Regions from separate parts of the Paenibacillus gansuensis genome, predicted to be linked through region 1. Evidence: predicted binding sites of a transcription regulator. Region 1 holds the regulator's gene; the other holds the start of a gene.
The links. The regulator CtsR, encoded in region 1, represses protease genes until heat stress. The targets are predictions, from matches to a motif close to ATGGTCAATAAAGGTCAAACA.
Positions count from the first base shown of each region.

Region 1 (16,325 bases):
GTTGCCAAGCACAGCGAAGAGACCTTAGATTCTAAGGTCTCTTTTTGTGTTTACCCAGGGAGTGAGGAACGGACCAGGGCAGCAAGATTTCCTCGTAATATTGATCCGTTGCACAAGACATTATATCCTAAATCTATCTCCGCTAAAGGGTTGGCTTTGAGCGGAATATGCCTTTGAGTTAGAGTATCCACAAGGTTATTCACATTTTCCACAGGGACTTTGGGCTTATAATATCTAGTTTCAAATGATTGTGCACATTATCCCCACAAGAAGTTATCCACAGGGGATAAGTGGTTACACATGTTCATCGGCAACTGGCACGATCTCGGATCGAATGCGGCGATAGCGGATAAGGAAATATAATAAACTGCCTAAAACGCAAGCCAGTCCAAATCCCGCCAGTGCAGCAGCATCCCAATGCAAGTGACTCAAATTGCCTGTGGATATAATTTCTCTAAATCCATTCAGCGAATAAGTCATAGGCAGAAACGGATGTAAATTCTGCAGGATATCTGGAATGAGCTCGACAGGATACGTTCCCGCTGTAGAAGTTAATTGCAGTACCAAAAGCACAATGCCAAGAAACTTGCCTACATTCCCGAATACAGTAACCAAAAATTGAATGATCGCCATATAACAAGCACTGGTCAAAATAGCAAACCATACGAGCTTCTGCGGATCTGTTTTTTGAAGTCCGAGACCGTCCATTAGAAAAATAGAAGCTATAGCTGCCTGGACTCCCCCGACAAGCAAAAAAATTGCGTACTTACTTATAAACCAGCTGATCGGAGAAACCGGTTTTAGGACAGTGCTTCTTACAGGGAACACGGTGGCCAACAACAAAGATCCTACATACAAGCTAAGCGACAAAAAATAAGGTGCCAGCGCTGTGCCGTAATTAGGCACATCATGTATATTCCGTTCCTGAACCCTTACCGGATTGGCCAGAGTGTTATATAAATGCTGGGTTCCTACAACGGAACCGGCTTTCCGGGCGCCCTCAGCTAAACTTGTAGATAGCTTTTCCGCACCTGCCGCCAACTCTGTTTGCCCTTCATTGAGGGTCGCTACCTTGTCTGCTATGGTTGACCAGCCTGCAACGGCAGAAGACACTCCTGTTGAAATTTGCTTAGACCCTGCTGCCAGCTGGTTGAGTCCACTGGTTAGCCGGTATGTGCCTTTTTGGAATTCGGCTGTACCTGTTTGTAATTTGTCCAAACCAGTCTCCAGTGTCTCCGCACCTTGCTGCAGTTTCCCCTGCGCAGCGGACAGCTCCGCTGCCCCGTCCCGCAGCGCACCAAACTTCGCGGTCAGTGTCCCCAACCCGCTGTCCGCTTCTTTGAGGCCCCCTGCAAACCGGTCTGCGCCCGTTTCCAGGGCCTTGGTTCCCGCGGCAAGCTGTCGACTCGCCTCCAGCAGCCGCTTGAACTCCGCGTCCCCCGCCGCTTCGCTGTGCGCGGACGCGTACCTCTGCAGCTGCTCCAACAGCGCAGCTGCGCCCCCGGCCGCCGTGCCGGCGCCCTGCTGCAAGTCCCCGAAGCTGCCGAGCAGTGCTTCGGATCCTTGCCCAAGCCGGGCCAAGCCGCCGTTGAAGGCGGCCGTGCCCTCAACCAGCGCGCGCGTGCCCGGCCCCAGCTGCCGGGCCCCTTGCGCCAGCTGGCCTGCCCCGCTGCGAAGCGCCGCGGCGCCGCGGCCCAGCTCCGCCCCGGCAGCGCCCAGGCGCTCTGCCCCGGCGGCAGCATCGCCCAGCCGCGTCGAAAGCTCCGCGGCGCCGCTCTGCAGCTTCCTCAGCTCCGGAAGCTGCCCGGCCATGCCGGCAGTGAGTTTACCGCTGCCCTCGCTCAACTTGAGAGCCCCTTCCTTCAGCCTTGCAGCGCCTGCGGCGGCCTCCCCTAATCCTTTGGCGGAAGCGTTAATCCCCGTAAACAGTTCCTTCGTATAAGATTCAATCAACATGCGCGAAAGCTGTTCCCTGATTTTCGTAATGCCGCTTTCTCCGATCCGCGCAGCAATGTAGTTATACCCGGGGTTAGCTGTATACAACAGCTCCAAAGGCTGCGGGTCATGCCCTGATAACGTAACTGCGCGGCTTGAGAAATTGGGAGGCACCTGGATTAGGATGTAGTACTTGTTTTCTTTTAACCCTTCCGCAGCTTCTTCTGTTCCGACAAAGTGCCAATCAAAACTCCGGTCCTCCCGCAGCTCCCTAACAAGGTCGGCCCCAAGCGCATACGTTTTGCCGTCACGCGATGCCCCCTGATCCATATTGACAACAGCTACCGGGAGTTTCTCAAGATGACCGTACGGATCCCAAAAAGCCCATAAATAAGTACCGCAATATAAGACTGGAATGATCAGCAAACCGAGCAAAGGGACTAAAAGGCCGGGATTTTTGACAATATGCTTCCATTCAGACAGGATCCAATGTAATTTCGATTGCATGGTAAGGCTCCTAACTATGACGAAGATTTCAATATTTTACCGAATTAAGGAGAAACCTATCCAAATATGACGAAGGATGGACGTATGGCCGCTTTTTTCTATTCACAAGCACGGTTTCGGGGTATAAAAGGCTGTAAACTTCCAACACTAGAAGGTAGAAGAAACATCTTAAGGGTGCACTTGGCAAACGGGCAATTATTGTATATAATCAATTTAAAGTCAAAGATAGTCAAAGTCAGTTAAAGGCATGGCGATCATTGGCTTTAGTTTCACCTAAGGAAACTGGAGGGGAAATCGATGCGTAATATCTCCGATATTATTGAACAATATCTGAAGCATATTCTGCACGAAAGTCCCGAAGGAGCGATTGAAATTCAACGCAGCGAGCTTGCGGAGAAGTTTCAGTGCGTACCGTCTCAGATTAACTACGTTATAGGCACGCGGTTTACCCTCGAGAAGGGCTATCTGGTCGAAAGCAAGCGCGGGGGAGGCGGCTATATCCGCCTTCAGAAGATTGAGCTGCCTTCCCTGGGGACACTGCAGATTCACATCCTTCAAAGTATCGGCAGCCATATCGACCAGACTTCGGCAGAAGGCCTGATTTATCAGCTCAAAGAAGGGAAACATATTTCCCACAAAGAGGCTGGCGTGCTGTCCGCTGCGGTTTCCAGGGATGTACTGGCGATTAAGCTCCCGCTCAGGGACGAGATCAGAGCAAAGCTGTTGAAGGCGATGTTGATCTCCTTACTGAGCAAGTAGAACTTCCGTGCTTACAACGTAACAGGTCTGATAGGAGGATGAGAGTGGCATGATTTGTCAGGAATGCGGAAAGAGGCCGGCAACCTTGCATTTTACGAAGATCATTTCCGGCGAGAAGACCGAATTTCACATCTGTGAAGTTTGTGCGAGAGAGAAGGGCGAGCTGATTCCCGGGACACCGAACGGCTTTTCCATTCATAATCTGCTGTCCGGACTTCTGGATTTCGAACCTTCCCAGAATGCGGTGGGAGCCAAGCCCCAAGTAACCCGCTGCGAAACCTGCGGACTCTCTTACGCTCAATTCAGCAAGCTGGGCCGGTTTGGCTGCAGCGACTGTTATAAGCATTTTTCAGGCAGGCTGGAACCGCTGTTCCGGAGAGTCCACGGCAGTACGGTACATGCAGGGAAAATTCCCAAGCGCACCGGAGGACGGATTCAGCAGCAGCGTGAAATCGAGAGCTTGAAGAAAGAGCTGCAGGAGCGGATTGAAGCTGAAGAGTTCGAGAACGCAGCGAAGCTTCGGGACCGGATCCGCGCATTGGAGAAACAAATTTCCAGTTCGTAGGACAAAGTCCGGCTAAGTATTACTTAAGCGGCTTAGGGAGGGAATGTTTGTGCGGCACGGCAAATTTACTGAGAATGCTTTAAGCGATTGGATGAAGGGACAGGGTCCGGATTCGGATATTGTCATGAGCAGCCGGATCCGTATTGCCCGTAACCTCCAATCCCATCCGTTCCCGATGCTGGCCACGAATCAGCAGTCTCAAGAAGTACTGGATAAGGTAACGGAGGCGCTGCAGAACGAAGAACTTGGCACGATATCCCGGTTCGACCTTATTCCTCTATCCGAATTATCCGAACTTCAGAAGAGAGTGCTGGTGGAGAAGCATCTAATTAGCCCGAATCTAGCTAACGAGTCACGGAACGGAGCGGTCATTCTCAGTGAGAATGAATCGATCAGCATTATGATTAACGAAGAGGATCATCTCCGGATTCAATGCTTATGTCCTGGTTTTCAGATTAAGGAAGCTTGGGATTTAGCAAGCCAGATTGATGATGTGTTCGAAGGAAACCTGGATTACGCATTTGATGAGCGGCGCGGGTTCCTTACCAGCTGTCCCACAAATGTCGGTACAGGCATCCGGGCCTCCGTCATGATGCATTTGCCGGCGCTTGTGCTGACCCAGCAAATTAACCGGATTTTATCGGCCATTACGCAAGTCGGTTTGGCGGTCCGGGGATTGTACGGGGAAGGCAGCGAAGCGATCGGGAATTTGTTTCAAATTTCGAACCAGATTACGTTAGGCCAGTCGGAAGATGAAATTATAGATAACTTGTATAGCGTGGCACGCCAGATTATCGAACATGAGAAGGCGGCCCGCCAGAAATTGATTTCCGAGTCAAGAACCCGGATCGTAGACCGTGTCATGCGTTCTTATGGAATTTTATCCCATGCAAGCATTATGGATTCCAAAGAAGCGGCGCAGCGTCTGTCCGACGTTAGATTGGGCGTTGACCTAGGAATCATAACCCAGGTGTCTCCGCATATCATGAACGAACTGATGGTGATGACACAGCCGGGGTTTCTGCAGCAGCAATCCGGAGAGAAACTTTCTCCCGAAGACCGGGATATCCGCAGGGCTGAGTTGATCCGGGAACGACTTTCTACCATATAACTGCATACCTATATTCCATGGAGGTGTTTTCTATGATGTTTGGCAGATTTACGGAACGAGCGCAGAAGGTGCTGGCCCTTGCTCAAGAAGAGGCTGTACGCCTGGGGCATAACAATATCGGTACGGAGCATATTTTGCTCGGCCTGATCCGCGAAGGAGAGGGTATTGCTGCAAAAGCGCTGATCGCTTTGGGCCTTGGACTTGAGAAAATTCAAGACGAAGTGGAATCCCTGATCGGCAGAGGACAAGAACAGCCTACTAATATTGCTTACACGCCGAGAGCCAAGAAGGTAATCGAGCTGTCTATGGACGAAGCCCGTAAACTCGGCCATACCTATGTAGGAACGGAGCATATTTTACTCGGTTTGATTCGTGAAGGCGAAGGTGTGGCTGCACGTGTACTCAACAACCTTGGCGTATCCCTGAATAAGGCGCGCCAGCAAGTGCTGCAGCTTCTGGGCAGCAGCGAAGCCGTTTCTTCCAGTCACGGCAATCCGGTAAATGTGAATACACCGACACTGGATGGACTGGCACGCGACCTTACGGCATATGCCAAAGAAGGCAATCTGGATCCGGTGATCGGCCGCAGTAAAGAGATTGAACGTGTTATCCAGGTGTTGAGCCGCCGTACGAAGAACAACCCTGTATTGATCGGTGAGCCTGGGGTAGGTAAAACGGCGATTGCCGAAGGTTTGGCACAACGTATCATCAATAATGAAATTCCGGAAACGCTGCGTGACAAACGCGTGATGACTTTGGATATGGGATCGGTAGTAGCCGGCACCAAGTATAGAGGGGAATTTGAGGACCGCCTCAAAAAGATTATGGATGAAATCCGCCAGGCTGGAAACATCATTCTCTTTATCGACGAGCTGCACACGCTGATCGGAGCAGGCGGAGCTGAAGGAGCTATTGATGCTTCCAATATTCTTAAGCCGGCGCTTGCCCGTGGAGAGCTTCAGTGCATCGGGGCGACAACTCTGGACGAATACCGCAAATATATTGAAAAGGATGCCGCGCTGGAGCGCCGCTTCCAGCCGATTACGGTAGACCAGCCTTCGCCGGAAGAAGCGATTCAGATTCTCTACGGTCTAAGAGACCGCTATGAAGCGCATCACCGCGTGAAAATTACAGATGAAGCGATTGAACAGGCGGTTAAACTGTCTGACCGCTATATTACAGACCGGTTCCTGCCGGACAAAGCAATTGACCTGATCGATGAAGCGGGCTCCAAAGTAAGGCTGAACTCTTACACAGTACCGCCTAATCTGAAGCAGCTGGAAAGCCGCCTGGAAGATATCCGTAAAGAGAAGGATGCGGCGGTGCAATCCCAGGAATTCGAAAAAGCCGCTTCTCTCCGCGATACGGAACAGAAGATGCGCGAAGAGCTGGACAGCACGAAGAATGAATGGAAAGAGAAGCAGGGCCGTACGGATTCCGAAGTCACTCCTGAAGACATTGCTCAAGTGGTGGCCAGCTGGACCGGCATTCCGGTTGTGAAGCTGAAGGAAGAAGAGACCGAGAGACTGCTGAACATGGAATCCATTCTTCATGACCGTGTCATTGGCCAGGAAGAAGCGGTTAAAGCGGTATCCCGCGCCATCCGCCGTGCTCGCGCAGGTTTGAAAGATCCGAAGAGACCAATGGGCTCCTTTATCTTCCTTGGGCCTACAGGGGTCGGTAAAACCGAGCTGGCACGCGCTCTTGCGGAGGCGATGTTTGGAGACGAGAACGCGGTTATCCGAATCGACATGTCCGAGTACATGGAGAAACATTCGACCTCCCGTCTGGTGGGAGCTCCTCCGGGATATGTCGGCTACGATGAAGGCGGTCAGCTGACCGAGAAAGTACGCCGCAAGCCTTATTCCGTTGTTCTTCTCGACGAAATTGAGAAGGCTCACCCGGAAGTGTTTAATATCCTGCTTCAAGTGCTGGAAGACGGCCGATTGACGGATTCCAAAGGCCGCACTGTCGACTTCCGCAACACATTGATCATTATGACCTCGAACGTTGGAGCCGAGATGATCAAGCGGAACTCTACTCTTGGTTTTACTGCTGCCATTGATGCAGGTAAAGATTATAGCAATATGAAAGACAAAGTGATGGGCGAGCTGAAGAAAAGCTTCCGTCCGGAGTTCCTGAACCGGATCGACGAGATCATCGTGTTCCACTCTCTGGATGAGACGCATATTTCCCAAATCGTATCGCTCATGTCCGACGATCTGCGCAAGCGCCTGAAGGAACAGGATGTCGACTTCTCACTTACGCCTTCAGCGCTTTCGTTCCTGGCGAAGGAAGGTTTTGACCCGGCATTCGGCGCAAGGCCTTTACGCCGTGCGATTCAGAAGCACATCGAGGACCGTCTGTCCGAAGAACTGTTGATGGGCAAGATCTCCAAAGGCGACTCCTTAACGATCGACGAGCAGAACGGAGAACTGATCGTGCAGCGGAACGAAACGGAAACGGTCAACAAGTAACATTAACCTTTATAAGCAGTAACACGTTTGTAAAAGCACACAGCGCTTTAACCCTCTGCCCTCGGGCAGAAAGGGTTAAGGCGTTTTCTTTTGATGCGCCGGGTGGGGCATTTTTTCAATAGGGTTTTCACACTACTGGGGAAATGGTAAACTTTGAATAGAGGACAGATAAGGAGCAGCTATGGCTAAACTAAAAACCAAATTCGTATGCACGGAATGCGGCTACGAATCCCCTAAATGGCTGGGGAAATGTCCGGGATGCCAATCCTGGAACTCGTTAATCGAAGAAACGGAATCGTCCGCTGTAAAGACACAAGGGATCGGCATGAATACCTCTGTATTTATGACGAAAGAGAAGCCCGTTTCCATCATAGATATTAAGAGCAGCCAGGAACCGAGGGTGCTCACCGATATTGGGGAACTCAACCGCGTCCTGGGCGGGGGATTGGTGCCCGGCTCGCTGATTTTGGTCGGGGGAGACCCGGGTATCGGAAAATCCACACTTCTGCTGCAGACCTCCCATGCACTGGCTGTAAAAGGGCTCCGGGTGCTTTATATCTCGGGTGAGGAATCGGTCAGTCAGACACGCCTTAGGGCAGACCGGCTGGGGGCACTCTCAGCGAATCTGTTCGTACTATGTGAAACGAATCTGGAACAGATCGAGGAAGCTATTGAGCAGGTAAAGCCTGACTTTCTTGTCATCGATTCGATTCAGACCGTATATCAGCCCTCCGTAACCTCTGCACCGGGCAGTGTGGCACAAGTACGGGAGTGCACGGGCCACTTCATGCGCGTTTCCAAAGTGAGAGGCATTGCAACCGTACTGGTCGGCCATGTAACTAAAGAAGGAGCTATTGCAGGCCCGCGGATGCTGGAACATATGGTGGACTGCGTGCTGTATTTCGAAGGGGAACGGCATCACTCGTACCGCCTGCTTCGGGCCGTTAAGAACCGGTTCGGTTCCACAAACGAAATCGGCATTTTTGAAATGAAAGAAGCGGGACTGACCGAGGTAACTAATCCTTCGGAACTGTTTCTTCAGGAGAGACCGCTTGGCGTAGCAGGGTCGACGGTCGTAGCTAGTATGGAAGGAACCCGGCCTGTGCTGGTCGAGCTGCAAGCGCTGGTGAGTCCGACGAATTTTCCGACGCCGAGACGGATGTCTGCAGGTATAGATCACAACAGGCTGGCTCTGATTATTGCTGTCCTGGAAAAGCGTATGGGCTTGTTTTTACAGAACCAGGATGTCTATCTCAATGTAGCCGGCGGGGTTAAACTGGATGAACCTGCCGTTGATCTGGCGGCTGCCGTTTGTATCGCCTCCAGCTTTAAGGATAAGCCTACGCGTCCTTTCGACGTCGTGTTCGGGGAAATCGGTTTAACCGGAGAAGTCCGGGCTGTTTCAAGAATCGAGCACCGGGTGAAGGAAGCGGAGAAGCTGGGATTTAAACGGATTATTTTGCCGGAGAAAAGCCTTAAGGGCTGGAAGCGTCCCAAGAATATTGAAATCATTGGAGTAAATACTGTAGCAGAGGCACTGACGGCTGCTTTAGGTTAGGGGGCAAATGACATGAAAGAGAAAGAAGACACGCAGCAAAGGGATGTGATGAGCCAGCTGCTGCAGCTGGTTGCGCCAGGAACTGCATTCCGGGATGGTCTGGAAAACGTGCTTAGGGCGAAGACCGGAGCATTAATCGTTGTGGGCTACAGTCCTGAAGTTCAGGACATCGTAGACGGGGGTTTTTCCATCAACTGCGATTTTTCCCCGAACTATCTGTACGAGCTTGCAAAAATGGACGGAGCGATTATTCTCAGCGAGGACATCAAGCGGATCCTGTTCGCCAACACCCAGCTTATTCCCGATTCCTCTATTTCATCGATCGAGACTGGGATTCGTCACCGTACTGCGGAGCGGGTAGCGAAACAAACGGGAAAACTGGTCGTCTCCATTTCGCAGAGAAGGAATGTTATCACGCTGTATCAGGGGAATCTGAGATATTCGCTTAAGGATATCGGAGTAATTTTGACCAAGGCGAACCAGGCGATCCAGACGCTTGATAAGTACCGGGCGGTTTTAACGCAAGGCCTGACTAATCTTACGGCGGCTGAATTTGAAGAGCTGGTGACGCTGCATGAGGTTGCTAATGTTATTCAGCGTGTAGAGATGGTGCTGCGGATCAAGTCTGAAATTAAACGGTATGTAAACGAACTCGGCAATGAGGGCCGCTTGATTACGATGCAGCTGGACGAATTGGTCGCGAATGTGGAAGAGGACGCGATTTTGCTGCTGAAGGATTATGCGAGAGACCGGAGCGATGAGAAGATTAAAGAAATTCTGGCGGGGTTAAAGAGACTTACGAGCGATGAGCTGCTGGAATCACATTTGATTATCCGGCTGCTGGGTTACTCTTACGCCAACAATATTTTGGAAGAACCGATTGCGCCTCGGGGTTACCGGATGTTAAGCAAAATTCCGCGCCTGCCGTCGGTCATCATCAACAACCTGGTAGAGCGGTTTGAAACGCTGCCACACACGCTGATGGCGACGATCGAGGAACTGGACGAAGTGGACGGCATTGGGGAAGTCAGAGCCCGTACGATCAAGGAAGGCCTGAAGCGAATCCAGGAACAAGCTTTCATTGACAGACATATCTGATATACCCTACAATCATAGAATGACCAATTTATTGAAATTTGGTCATGTTTTGGTCTTTTGTGTCATACTTTTGTGCTATGCCTCCTTTCACATGAACAGCTTAGATTAGGGCATAGTAAAACTTGAGGTGGAATCCTAATGATAACAAAGTCTCTGCCCAGCCTTTTTACTATCGGTAACCTGTTTTTAGGGATTGTAGCGATCATTCTTGTGTTTAACGGCAATCCTGCACTGGCGGCGGTTATGGTCCTGATTGCCATGCTGCTTGACGGCGTGGACGGCAGAGTAGCACGGGCACTCAACGTACAGAGTGAATTCGGCAAAGAGCTCGACTCTCTTTCCGACGTCATCTCCTTCGGGGTGGCACCGGCATTTATTATATACGTTGTAGCTTTTCAAGAGATGAACCCTGCCGCGGGATGGATTGTCACTGCTTTGTTTCCCATCTGCGGAGCGTTGAGGCTGGCCAGGTTTAATGTAATCTCCGGTGTGCCGGGTTACTTTATCGGACTGCCGATACCTGCAGCCGGCGGTGTTCTCTGCACGATGGCACTGTTTCAGGATCATATCAGCAACATCATTCTTCTGATTGGCACAATCTTGCTTTCCCTGTTAATGGTCAGTAACATTAAGTACCCTAACTTTAAGAAGGTAGGCATTCCGAAAGCGGCAATATGGGTTATTCCGATCGTGGTCATCCTCGCTGTGGTTCTCGCATTGAATTCCTCGCCAAGCGTGTTGACCAAGCTTATCTTCGTACCTCTTGTGATTTATGCCCTTTACGGGCTAAAAAAAAACGTTGACACGCTGTTTCGGCGCCGCCGCAAACAGCAAAGAGAAGATGTCGACACGGTGAAGCACGAGGCGTGATCTTCAGAGTGTTTTGTTAACTGAATAGGTTTTATTCCCATAATAAAAAGCATTTATTTCCCGCGTCAGCGAAAATAAATGCTTTTTTTATTGCGCTTCAAGCCGTTTGCGTCTCACGTTTACGATAAATTGAATAGTCCCAGCGTAGAGCATTTCTTAGATTCATTCTCTACTACTTGCTGCAAATCGATATCCAGCAGATTGCACAAAGCCGACACATAAAACAGGTTCTTGCCCAGTTCCGCCGTAACGGCTTCCGAACACTGGTCGCACAAATGTCCGGATAGATGGTGTTCAAGCGTCTCCATGGCTTCCTGGAGATCAGGCTGTTCGGGATAACGCTGCTTCTTCGCATGAATCTCGATACAACCGCATTCGGTTACGGATTTAATGACTGCGCGATGAACGGAAGCATTCGACTGGTTGTTCTTGGACAGTACATCGAGCAGGCTCCGGTGCCGCAGCAGCAGTTCGGAAACCTGATCCTGAAATTCCTTTAGGCTCGGAGAATTCATATCTTGCACCTCTATTTGTCAGAAATTTACTAGCTCAATTATACAGAATTCAGAAGGCGATTACAAAACCAATTCCCAAAAAAGAAAAAATTGGGCGTACCCGGGTTAGCGTTGAATAAATTGGAACATAATTGTAACAGAGGCATGGAAGAGGAATGCTCTTTATTTTTTGGAGGCGATCTCGTATGATTTTACAAAGAATTTTTCAATTGTTGTTTGCTTGTTTGGGTATGATAGGCGGGTATCAATGGAGTCATTTGGTTGAACGGCCGCTTGGCTGGCTTGAACCGGTAACGGGAACGGCATCCGTTCAGGGTGAAAGCTATGTTTTGATGGGGACGCTCGGTGTCTTGCTGTTTGCCGTCACCTCCCGGATTTCCAAAAGGCTCTCGGTAGCCGTCCTTAAGGGGGAATCCGCCCTGATGCGTATGCCTGCAGGTGATCTGATGACTGGTGTAGGCGGACTAACCCTTGGATTAGTCATAGCTGTGCTGCTGTTTCCTTCTATACGCGAGTTTCAAGGGTACGGCTGGGCTTTGTCTCTTTTCGTCACGGGACTTTTAGGTTTTTCAGGTTACCGTATCGCTTATCACAAGAAAGATGAATTTGCGGAACTGTTGAACGGGTTTCGTACGGGCGGGGAACGGCGCAAGGAAAGCAAGCAGTTTGAAGAACACAAGATTTTGGATACAAGCGTTATTATCGACGGCAGAATTGCCGATATCTGCAAAACAGGTTTTATTGAAGGCACGTTAGTTATTCCTGAGTTTGTTCTGGAGGAGCTGCAGCACATCGCGGATTCGTCGGATTTGCTGAAGCGCAACAGGGGACGCCGGGGACTGGACATTTTGAACAAAATCCAGAAAGAGCTTGACGTGCATGTGCTGATTTATGAGGGAGATTTCGAGGAAATTTCCGAAGTGGACAGCAAGCTTGTGAAACTGGCCAAAGTGCTTCAGGGGAAAGTGGTCACGAACGATTTCAACTTGAATAAGGTTTGCGAACTGCAGGGCGTTTCCGTGTTGAATATCAATGATTTGGCGAATGCCGTGAAGCCGGTCGTGCTGCCTGGGGAAGAAATTCTGGTGCAGGTGATCAAAGACGGAAAGGAATACGGTCAAGGGGTTGCCTATTTGGATGACGGTACGATGATTGTGGTGGAAGGCGGCCGTGATTACATCGGAAGCACCATCGAGGTGCTGGTGACCAGCGTACTGCAGACTTCCGCCGGACGAATGATTTTTGCGAAGCCCAAGCTATTGGAAAAAGCTCAGTAAACGATTATGATTAAGAGATGTAATCAGAATAATCGCTGACGGGCAAAAGCGGGGGTAAGCCATGAGCAAACTTGGCGTAGTCATTGTAGCGGCGGGCCGAGGCTCGCGGATGAAAACGCAGGAAAGCAAGCAGTATCTGCTGCTTCAAGGGAAGCCTGTAATCGTACATACGCTGGAAGTATTCGAGGCTTCTCCGGAAGTGGACGAGATCGTACTTGTCGTAGGGGAGCAGGATGTTGACCGCTGCAAAGGTTACGTAGCACAATACGGAATCGGGAAAGTCATATCGGTAACTGCGGGAGGCTCGGAAAGGCAGCACTCGGTTTACCGCGGGCTGGAGTGTCTGAGTACCGAATGGGTTATGGTGCATGACGGCGTAAGGCCTTTTGTGAAGCGGGAGGATTTGATCCGCTGCTTGGATGGCGCCCGGGAGACGGGGGCTGCTGTGCTTGCTGTGCCAGTGAAAGATACAATCAAAGTGGTGGGCGATAATGGCGTGATTACTGCGACGCCGGACCGCCGGAGCTTGTGGGCGATTCAAACCCCGCAAGCTTTTCGCCGTTTGGAGCTTCTGAAGGCGCATGAAAGCGCCGAAAGCGAAGGATTTCTGGGCACCGACGACGCGATGCTGGCGGAGCGTGCCGGAATGCAGGTTCGTGTGGTGGAAGGCGACTACACGAACATTAAGCTTACGACGCCGGAGGATTTGGACTGGGCGGAGTTTATATTGGGGAAACGGGGAGAGGATTGCAGATGATACGCGTAGGGCAAGGGTTTGACGTCCATCAGTTAACGGAGGGACGGAAGTGCATAATCGGAGGGGTTGATATCCCTTACGAGAGAGGGCTGCTGGGACACTCCGATGCGGATGTGCTGCTGCATGCCATCACGGATGCGGTGCTGGGGGCTTTGGGCCGCGGTGATATCGGCACACATTTTCCTGACACGGATGCCGCGTTTAAAGACGCCGACAGCTTGAAGCTGCTCAAAGAAGTGTGGGCGTTCGCTAAGGATGCCGGCTACGGCTTGGGGAATGTCGATGCTACCATTATCGCGCAAAAGCCGAAGATGGCTCCATATATCCCGCAAATGGCGGAAATTATAGCTCGCGCCTTGGATGCTGAAATCTCCCAGGTGAACGTAAAAGCGACTACGACAGAGCAGCTGGGCTTCACCGGGCGCGGAGAGGGCATTGCCGCCCAGGCAGTTGTCCTGCTTGTCAAACAGTGATAAAATCGGTGGATAATCAAGCGTCTGAAGAGGGGAAATAACGATGGCACAAGAGATTCGCGTCCGGTACGCGCCAAGCCCTACCGGGCATCTGCATATAGGCAATGCCAGAACAGCACTGTTCAACTACTTATTCGCCCGCAACCGCGGCGGCAAATTCATCATCAGAATCGAAGATACCGATGTGAAACGCAATATCGCCGGCGGTGAAGAAAGCCAGTTGACTTATTTGAAGTGGCTGGGCATCAATTGGGATGAGAGCATCGATATCGGCGGTGAGTACGGACCTTACCGCCAGACGGAGCGTCTTGATATCTACCGGGAATACACGAACAGTCTGATTGCGGAAGGCAAAGCTTATTACTGCTACTGTACCGAAGAGGAATTGGAGCGGGAGCGGGAAGAACAGACTGCCCGCGGCGAGATGCCCCGCTATTCCGGACGCCACCGCGACCTGTCTGAGGAGCAACGCAAGGCGTATGAAGCGGAGGGCAGAGTGCCAAGCGTCCGCTTCCGTGTGCCTGAAGGGGTAACCTACACTTTTGACGATATGGTCAAGGGAACGGTTTCGTTCGAATCCGACGTCAGCGGCGATTTCGTTATTGTTAAGAAAGACGGCATCCCGACTTATAACTTCGCCGTTGTAGTCGATGACCATCTCATGAAGATTTCCCACGTGCTTCGCGGTGACGACCATATCTCTAACACGCCGCGGCAGCTGATGATTTATGAAGCGCTTGGATGGGAGCCGCCTGTATTCGGCCATATGACGCTGATCGTCAATGAGAGCCGCAAGAAGCTCAGCAAACGCGATGAGTCCATCATCCAGTTTATCGAGCAGTATGATCAGCTGGGCTACCTGCCTGAAGCTATGTTTAACTTTATTACATTGCTCGGCTGGTCACCTGAAGGTGAGAACGAGATGTTTTCCAAAGAGGAATTGACTGCTTCCTTCGACCCGAACCGTTTGTCCAAGAGCCCTGCTGTATTCGATACGGCTAAGCTGAGTTGGATGAACAATCAATATATGAAGAAGGCTGAGCTCGAGAGAGTGGCGGAGATGTGCATTCCTCATCTTCAGAAGGCCGGCCGTATTCCGGAGGAACTCGATGCCGAAACCAGACGTTGGGTAACACTGCTTGTCGGCTTATATCAGGAACAGTTGACTTGCGCTTCGGATATCGTACCGATGACCGGACTCTTCTTCGCGGAAGTAGAGGAGCATGAAGAGGAAGCGAAGACTGTTCTTGCCGAAGAACAGGTGCCTGTTGTGGCAGAAGCATTCCTGAAGCAGCTCGAGCAAAGCGATGAATTTTCTGCCGATGCAATTAAGGCGCTGCTGAAGAACGTCCAGACCGAAACGGGCTTCAAAGGCAAGCAGCTGTTCATGCCGATCCGGGCCGCTTTGACCGGACAGGTGCATGGCCGGGACCTAAATCAGACGCTCTACCTGCTTGGCAAGGATAAGGTGATAGCAAGGCTAAGGAAATTTTTGAATCAACGGTAAGGTATATTGCTCCATTTCATGAAGTCAAGTATACTGAAAGAAAAGCAATGAAGAGGAAAGTACGCCTAAGTAAGGAATCCCAGAGAGGATAACCGGCACGGGATTAGCAAGCGCCGAGTGGAAGTTATTCGTTCCCCTTAAGCAGAAATGCGCCTCAGAGCTGTGCAGTTGAAGCAGGCAATTTTACCTTGCCGCAGTGAATTGCACCGGGAAGTCCACGTTATGGACCTGGAGACGGGGTTTTTCATCGTGCCCGCACATGTTTGCGAGATTTATGTTGCATACTGGGCATAACGACGTTGACTGCCCCAAGCAGAGTGGAACCGCGGTTAACGCCTCTGCAGCGAATGTTCGCTGCAGAGGCTTTTTGCATTTCAAGGAACGCGAAAAGGGGTTAAGGCCATGTTACGCAGAATCCGATCGGACATACAGGCGGTGTTTGATAATGACCCGGCGGCCCGCAGCCGGTTTGAAGTAATATTCACCTATTCCGGATTGCATGCGATCTGGGCTTACCGGATTGCGCATTGGTTCTTTGTCAGACGCTGGTTTACTGCTGCCCGTATGATTTCCCAAATCAGCCGGTTCTTTACCGGGATTGAAATACACCCGGGCGCGCGAATCGGCGAGAGGCTGTTTATCGATCACGGGATGGGTGTCGTCATAGGCGAAACTTGCGAGATCGGTAACGACGTAGTGCTGTACCAGGGAGTTACCTTGGGAGGTACGGGGAAAGAGAAGGGGAAACGCCATCCGACGATCGGAAACCATGTCGTGATTTCTTCGGGTGCCAAAGTGCTGGGTTCGTTTAAAGTAGGGGAACATGCCAAGATCGGGGCGAACTCAGTTGTCCTGAAGGAAGTGCCTCCTTGTTCTACAATAGTCGGAATTCCGGGCAGGGTAGTCAAGTTTAACG
Region 1 covers NZ_JBHUME010000017.1:47,772-64,096, reverse strand. The annotation lists gene ACFSUF_RS22860 (YhgE/Pip family protein) at 295-2,442, opposite strand; gene ACFSUF_RS22855 (CtsR family transcriptional regulator) at 2,740-3,201, shown strand; gene ACFSUF_RS22850 (UvrB/UvrC motif-containing protein) at 3,251-3,766, shown strand; gene ACFSUF_RS22845 (protein arginine kinase) at 3,858-4,877, shown strand; gene clpC (ATP-dependent protease ATP-binding subunit ClpC) at 4,910-7,354, shown strand; gene radA (DNA repair protein RadA) at 7,536-8,912, shown strand; gene disA (DNA integrity scanning diadenylate cyclase DisA) at 8,925-10,010, shown strand; gene pssA (CDP-diacylglycerol--serine O-phosphatidyltransferase) at 10,149-10,880, shown strand; gene ACFSUF_RS22820 (DUF1573 domain-containing protein) at 11,000-11,395, opposite strand; gene ACFSUF_RS22815 (PIN/TRAM domain-containing protein) at 11,581-12,672, shown strand; gene ispD (2-C-methyl-D-erythritol 4-phosphate cytidylyltransferase) at 12,734-13,429, shown strand; gene ispF (2-C-methyl-D-erythritol 2,4-cyclodiphosphate synthase) at 13,426-13,902, shown strand; gene gltX (glutamate--tRNA ligase) at 13,946-15,409, shown strand; gene cysE (serine O-acetyltransferase) at 15,812-16,325, shown strand, end outside.

Region 2 (4,585 bases), on a different contig from region 1:
ATTTCCCACCATTCCCAAAAAGTGAACGAGTATATCATCGATTCCATCGCACAGGATAGGCACCGGGCTACAGCAGGTAATATCGATGAATTGAACACGGCTTTGAATGAACAGGTGAGAACTCTGGACGTCAGCGTATTCGGCGCCCAAGTCGACACGCCTGCGGTGAAACAATAAAGAAAGCGACTTTCCGTATTAAACTGGTACCCATAGTCTGGACACTTTTTGGAAAAGGTGTTTTAGGCGGTGGGTACCTTATTTTCATTCGCAACTTGAATGTACAAGCTAGACTTTCTTCATGTGATAATCCTGATAATATTCTCCGGCTCTATAAATTATGGACGCAGGGAGTCAAATCCTTCTATAATATAAATCCTTCAATTATGGATCTCAGCCCGTCGGGGTTGCTAATCATGGGTAAATGCCCTGTATTTAATGTCTCGACCCGATGGGGCTGAAAGTTATTAATCATTTTATCCTGTATAGATGTACTAAGCTCATGATCGTTCTCCAGCTTTACATATAATTTAGGCACATCAGGTAGGCCTTCCACCCGTAACTTATCTGTAAAAATCCCTATAGCTTCAGGTATAAATCCCCGGATTACATCATCCGCCTGTTCCTTCGTCAAGTCATTGCATAAACCCCTGCGTATAGCTGACTCCGGAGGCCTTGTCCCTGCCATCCTTAAAATAATAGGCATAAGGTATCTGTTCGGGAACGGCAAGGATGACACGAAGGAACCGCCTATACGCGGAATGACCGCCCCCACTGCTGCAATTCCACATACTCTATCGGGGAAATCCTTGGCAAGTATCTGTGCAAATATACCTCCAATGGAATGAGCCACGATGACAACCCTCTTTATGTCCCACTTATTGAATTGTGATTTAACACAATGAATGTAATGTTCAAGGGACAGCTTGGATCTTTTTGGAATGTCGGCGTCATGAAAAGGAAATTCAATCAATAGATAAGGGTATTTGAATTTCTCTACAACTGGTTGCCATATGGAACTCCTAAGCCCTGCACCATGAATAAAGATGAAACCAATTTCATCTTGCTTGATATCATTCATACAGTACTTCCCTCATTTCCTTTTCTCGAGTATTGATAGCATACCATCAAAACAAGACGAATCCTGTCTTATTTATGTGATAATATGGAAATGAAACAGAGGGAGGAACGGCTAGATGCAAAAGTCAAAACGGCTTATCCGGCTTATTATGATCATCAATGCTAAAAAATCCTTTACAGTGCAAGAGCTGGCAGATGAATTCGGCCTTTCGACACGTACAGTGACAAGAGACCTTCTGGAATTAAGTGAACTGGGCATTCCTATATACTCTGTTCAAGGCCGAGGGGGAGGGTATAGATTATTGCAGGAGAGAATGCTCCCCCCGATCAGCTTTACGGAAAATGAAGCGATATCTATGTTTTTTGCTTATCAATCCCTTGAGCACTTCGGGTCTATGCCCTTTGGGAAAGGAGCACAAACGTCACTGGATAAGTTTTATCATTATTTACCTGGTGATGTGAAACAAAAGGTGGACCGGCTGAAGCATAAAATTACAATTTGGAGTCCGGGGCGGGCAATGTCGCAGGAAGTATTGGAGACGCTCTTTCACGCCATCATGAACAAAAGCGCAGCATCGATTGAATACCAATCCAGCAAGGGCGTCACGGCAAGGGATATTCAACCTGTCGGTCTGTACGCCAGTTCGGGATTCTGGTATTGTCCGGCTTTCTGTTATGCAAGCGGGGAGCTGCGCACATTCAGGGCGGATCGGATTCTGGCTGCGGTTCTCCAGCCTTCTATCCCTTACAGGGAAGAGCTTGAGCAATTCAAAATAAAAGAACAGCCTGTCCATGAAGTATCGGCTCAACTGCTTTTACGTTTAGAATTGACTGCAAAAGGGATATGGCAAATGAAACCGGATCCTAGGATTGGGCCTTTCATTGAAGAGCGCGGGGACGGCAGCGGTTCTGCGGAGGTACGGATCATTGCGGAGGATGTAGCATTTTATACGGAACACATTTGGCAATACGGAGCAGAAGTGAAGATTATTGCTCCCGAGGAAGCGGTCCTTCTTGTAAGGGAGAAGATCAAGAGTGTACAAAAGCTTTACGAAGAACAGCCATCCTCATGATCAGCAATCTTCTTATCCTGCTACTGGCTGCAGGAAATAATCCCCGGCTCGTAAAACTGCATGGATGTCCTTTAGTTTAGGGCCCTCTTTTCTTGTGGGGTGCATGTGTTGAGAGCCATAGGGGGTTGCAATAAAAAAAGAAAGCAGCATAAACGCCGCTTTCTTCGAAGGTAATTTAGATTCTCTCGATCACCTTATCAACCAAACCGTAATCGGAAGCTTCGGCTGCGGACATGAAGTAGTCGCGGTCCGTATCCTTCTCGATACGCTCCAGAGGCTGGCCGGTGCGCTCAGCAAGAATGTGATTCAACTTGTCGCGCATTTTCAGGATGCGTCTGGCGCGAATTTCGATGTCGCTAGCTTGGCCTTCAGCGCCGCCCAGCGGCTGGTGAATCATAACTTCGCTGTTCGGCAGGGCGAAACGCTTGCCTTTAGCGCCTGCTGCCAGCAGGAATGCGCCCATGGAAGCGGCCATACCTACGCAGATGGTGGAGACGTCCGGCTTAATGAACTGCATCGTATCATAGATGGCCATACCGGAAGTGATGGAGCCACCGGGGCTGTTGATGTATATGCTGATGTCTTTCTCAGGATCTTCCGCAGCCAGAAACAGCAGCTGTGCGATTACAGAGTTAGCGACTACATCGTTGATGCCGCTTCCCAGGAAGATGATCCGGTCTTTCAGAAGACGGGAGTAAATATCGTAAGCACGCTCTCCCCGATTGCTTTGTTCTACGACCATAGGAATGAAACTCATGGACTATTCCCTCCTGATAAGTAAGATGGTGCTAATTAGTCAGTATATCCCAATCAGCTAAATATAACCTTATCATACCCAATTCGAATCCAAAGGTCAAGGAAAGTCAAACTATGGTGGATGTTGTTGTCTAAAGGTGGGTATACATAGATGGGGGACAAAAAAAGCCTCGCCAACGGAGCCGATAGACTCTGTTAACGAAGCTTGTATTGGTATGTATGGCGCGCCCGCGAGGAATCGAACCTCGATCTCAGGCTCCGGAGGCCTACGTCATATCCATTGGACCACGGGCGCATTCAGCACAGTAATGAAAATTATAGGACACTATCAGTAAAAAAGCAAGTCTTTCCCCTATGAAAAATATTTACAATTAAAGTAAGCCTATTTTTCGTTCACAAACTTGCAATAGAGAGATGAATTAGTTATCATATTGGTGTGGGACTTAAAATCATCACGTGGGACGTTTTAGGTCCATCTTGAAGGCAGGAGTGAAGAGCGGTTTTGAGAACCTTATTGAATATTCAAAAGCAGCTGCTCCCCGACCTAATAGATGTCTTCCGCACACGCTACCGGATTCTGCACTATGTCATGCTGACCGGCCCGGTCGGCAGAAGAACATTAGCGAATGCCTTGAATATGACGGAGCGTGTTTTAAGGGCAGAAGTAGATTTCCTGAAAGAGCAGGGCCTGGTTGAAATTGAAACTATAGGCATCCGGATCAGCGAATCCGGGGAAAGCCTGTTGCTTGATATGGAATCGGTAGTAACCGAGCTGTTCGGCCTTACGGATATGGAAGACCGGATCCGGCAAGCCTTCGGTATCCAGCAGGTCATCATCGTTCCCGGCAATGCCGACGACGCTCCGCTTGTGAAGCGGCAGATGGGGCATGCTGTAGGTCAAGTGCTGCGCAAGCATGTGCAGCCGAACGACATTATCGCTGTAACCGGCGGTTCGACGATGGCAGAGGCGGCGGACCAGCTGAGCCGGACTACCGCCTGGAAAGGCACCTGGTTCGTGCCCGCGCGCGGGGGACTCGGCGAGAGTCTTGAGTTCCAGGCGAATACGATCGCTTCCATGATGGCGAAGAAGACGGGCGCTCAATACCGTTTGCTCCATGTCCCTGATAATATCAGCGAAGATGCCTATCAATCGCTGATGCTAGAGCCGAACATCCAGGATATTGTACAGCATATCCGCAAAGCCCGTATTGTAATTCATGGAATCGGGGATGCTATGGTAATGGCGAGACGAAGACGTGTCGGCGAGGATACCGTGCGCATTTTGCAAGAAAAAGGAGCGTTAGCCGAGGCCTTCGGTTACTATTTTGACAAAGAAGGCAAGGTTGTGCACCGGACCCTCATGCTTGGACTCCGTTTGGAGGACATCCAGGGCATGGAGCTTGTCGTAACGGTTGCGGGCGGACGCAGCAAGGCGGAAGCGATTCTTTCCGTACTGCGGTTCGGCCACCAGGACGTGCTGATTACCGACGAGGGCGCGGCTCTCGAACTGGTTAAGCACCTCCCCTGAAGGTTAGTTAATCATGACGGGCCTCACCGCCTGTCTTGAGAATAAAAGATTTTTATTTTTAGGAGGAATAACACATGGTTAAAGTAGGTATTAACGGTTTTGGACGTATCGGCAGAAACGTATTCCGCGCAGCTTTGAACAACCCGAATGT
Region 2 covers NZ_JBHUME010000009.1:262,527-267,111, reverse strand. The annotation lists gene ACFSUF_RS16430 (hypothetical protein) at 1-177, shown strand, start outside; gene ACFSUF_RS16425 (alpha/beta fold hydrolase) at 362-1,078, opposite strand; gene ACFSUF_RS16420 (helix-turn-helix transcriptional regulator) at 1,194-2,150, shown strand; gene clpP (ATP-dependent Clp endopeptidase proteolytic subunit ClpP) at 2,326-2,907, opposite strand; tRNA gene ACFSUF_RS16410 (tRNA-Arg) at 3,127-3,201, opposite strand; gene ACFSUF_RS16405 (sugar-binding transcriptional regulator) at 3,409-4,434, shown strand; gene gap (type I glyceraldehyde-3-phosphate dehydrogenase) at 4,509-4,585, shown strand, end outside.
Region 2: clpP (ATP-dependent Clp endopeptidase proteolytic subunit ClpP) is a predicted target of CtsR. The motif match lies at 3,000-3,020, and genes of this name have one in related genera.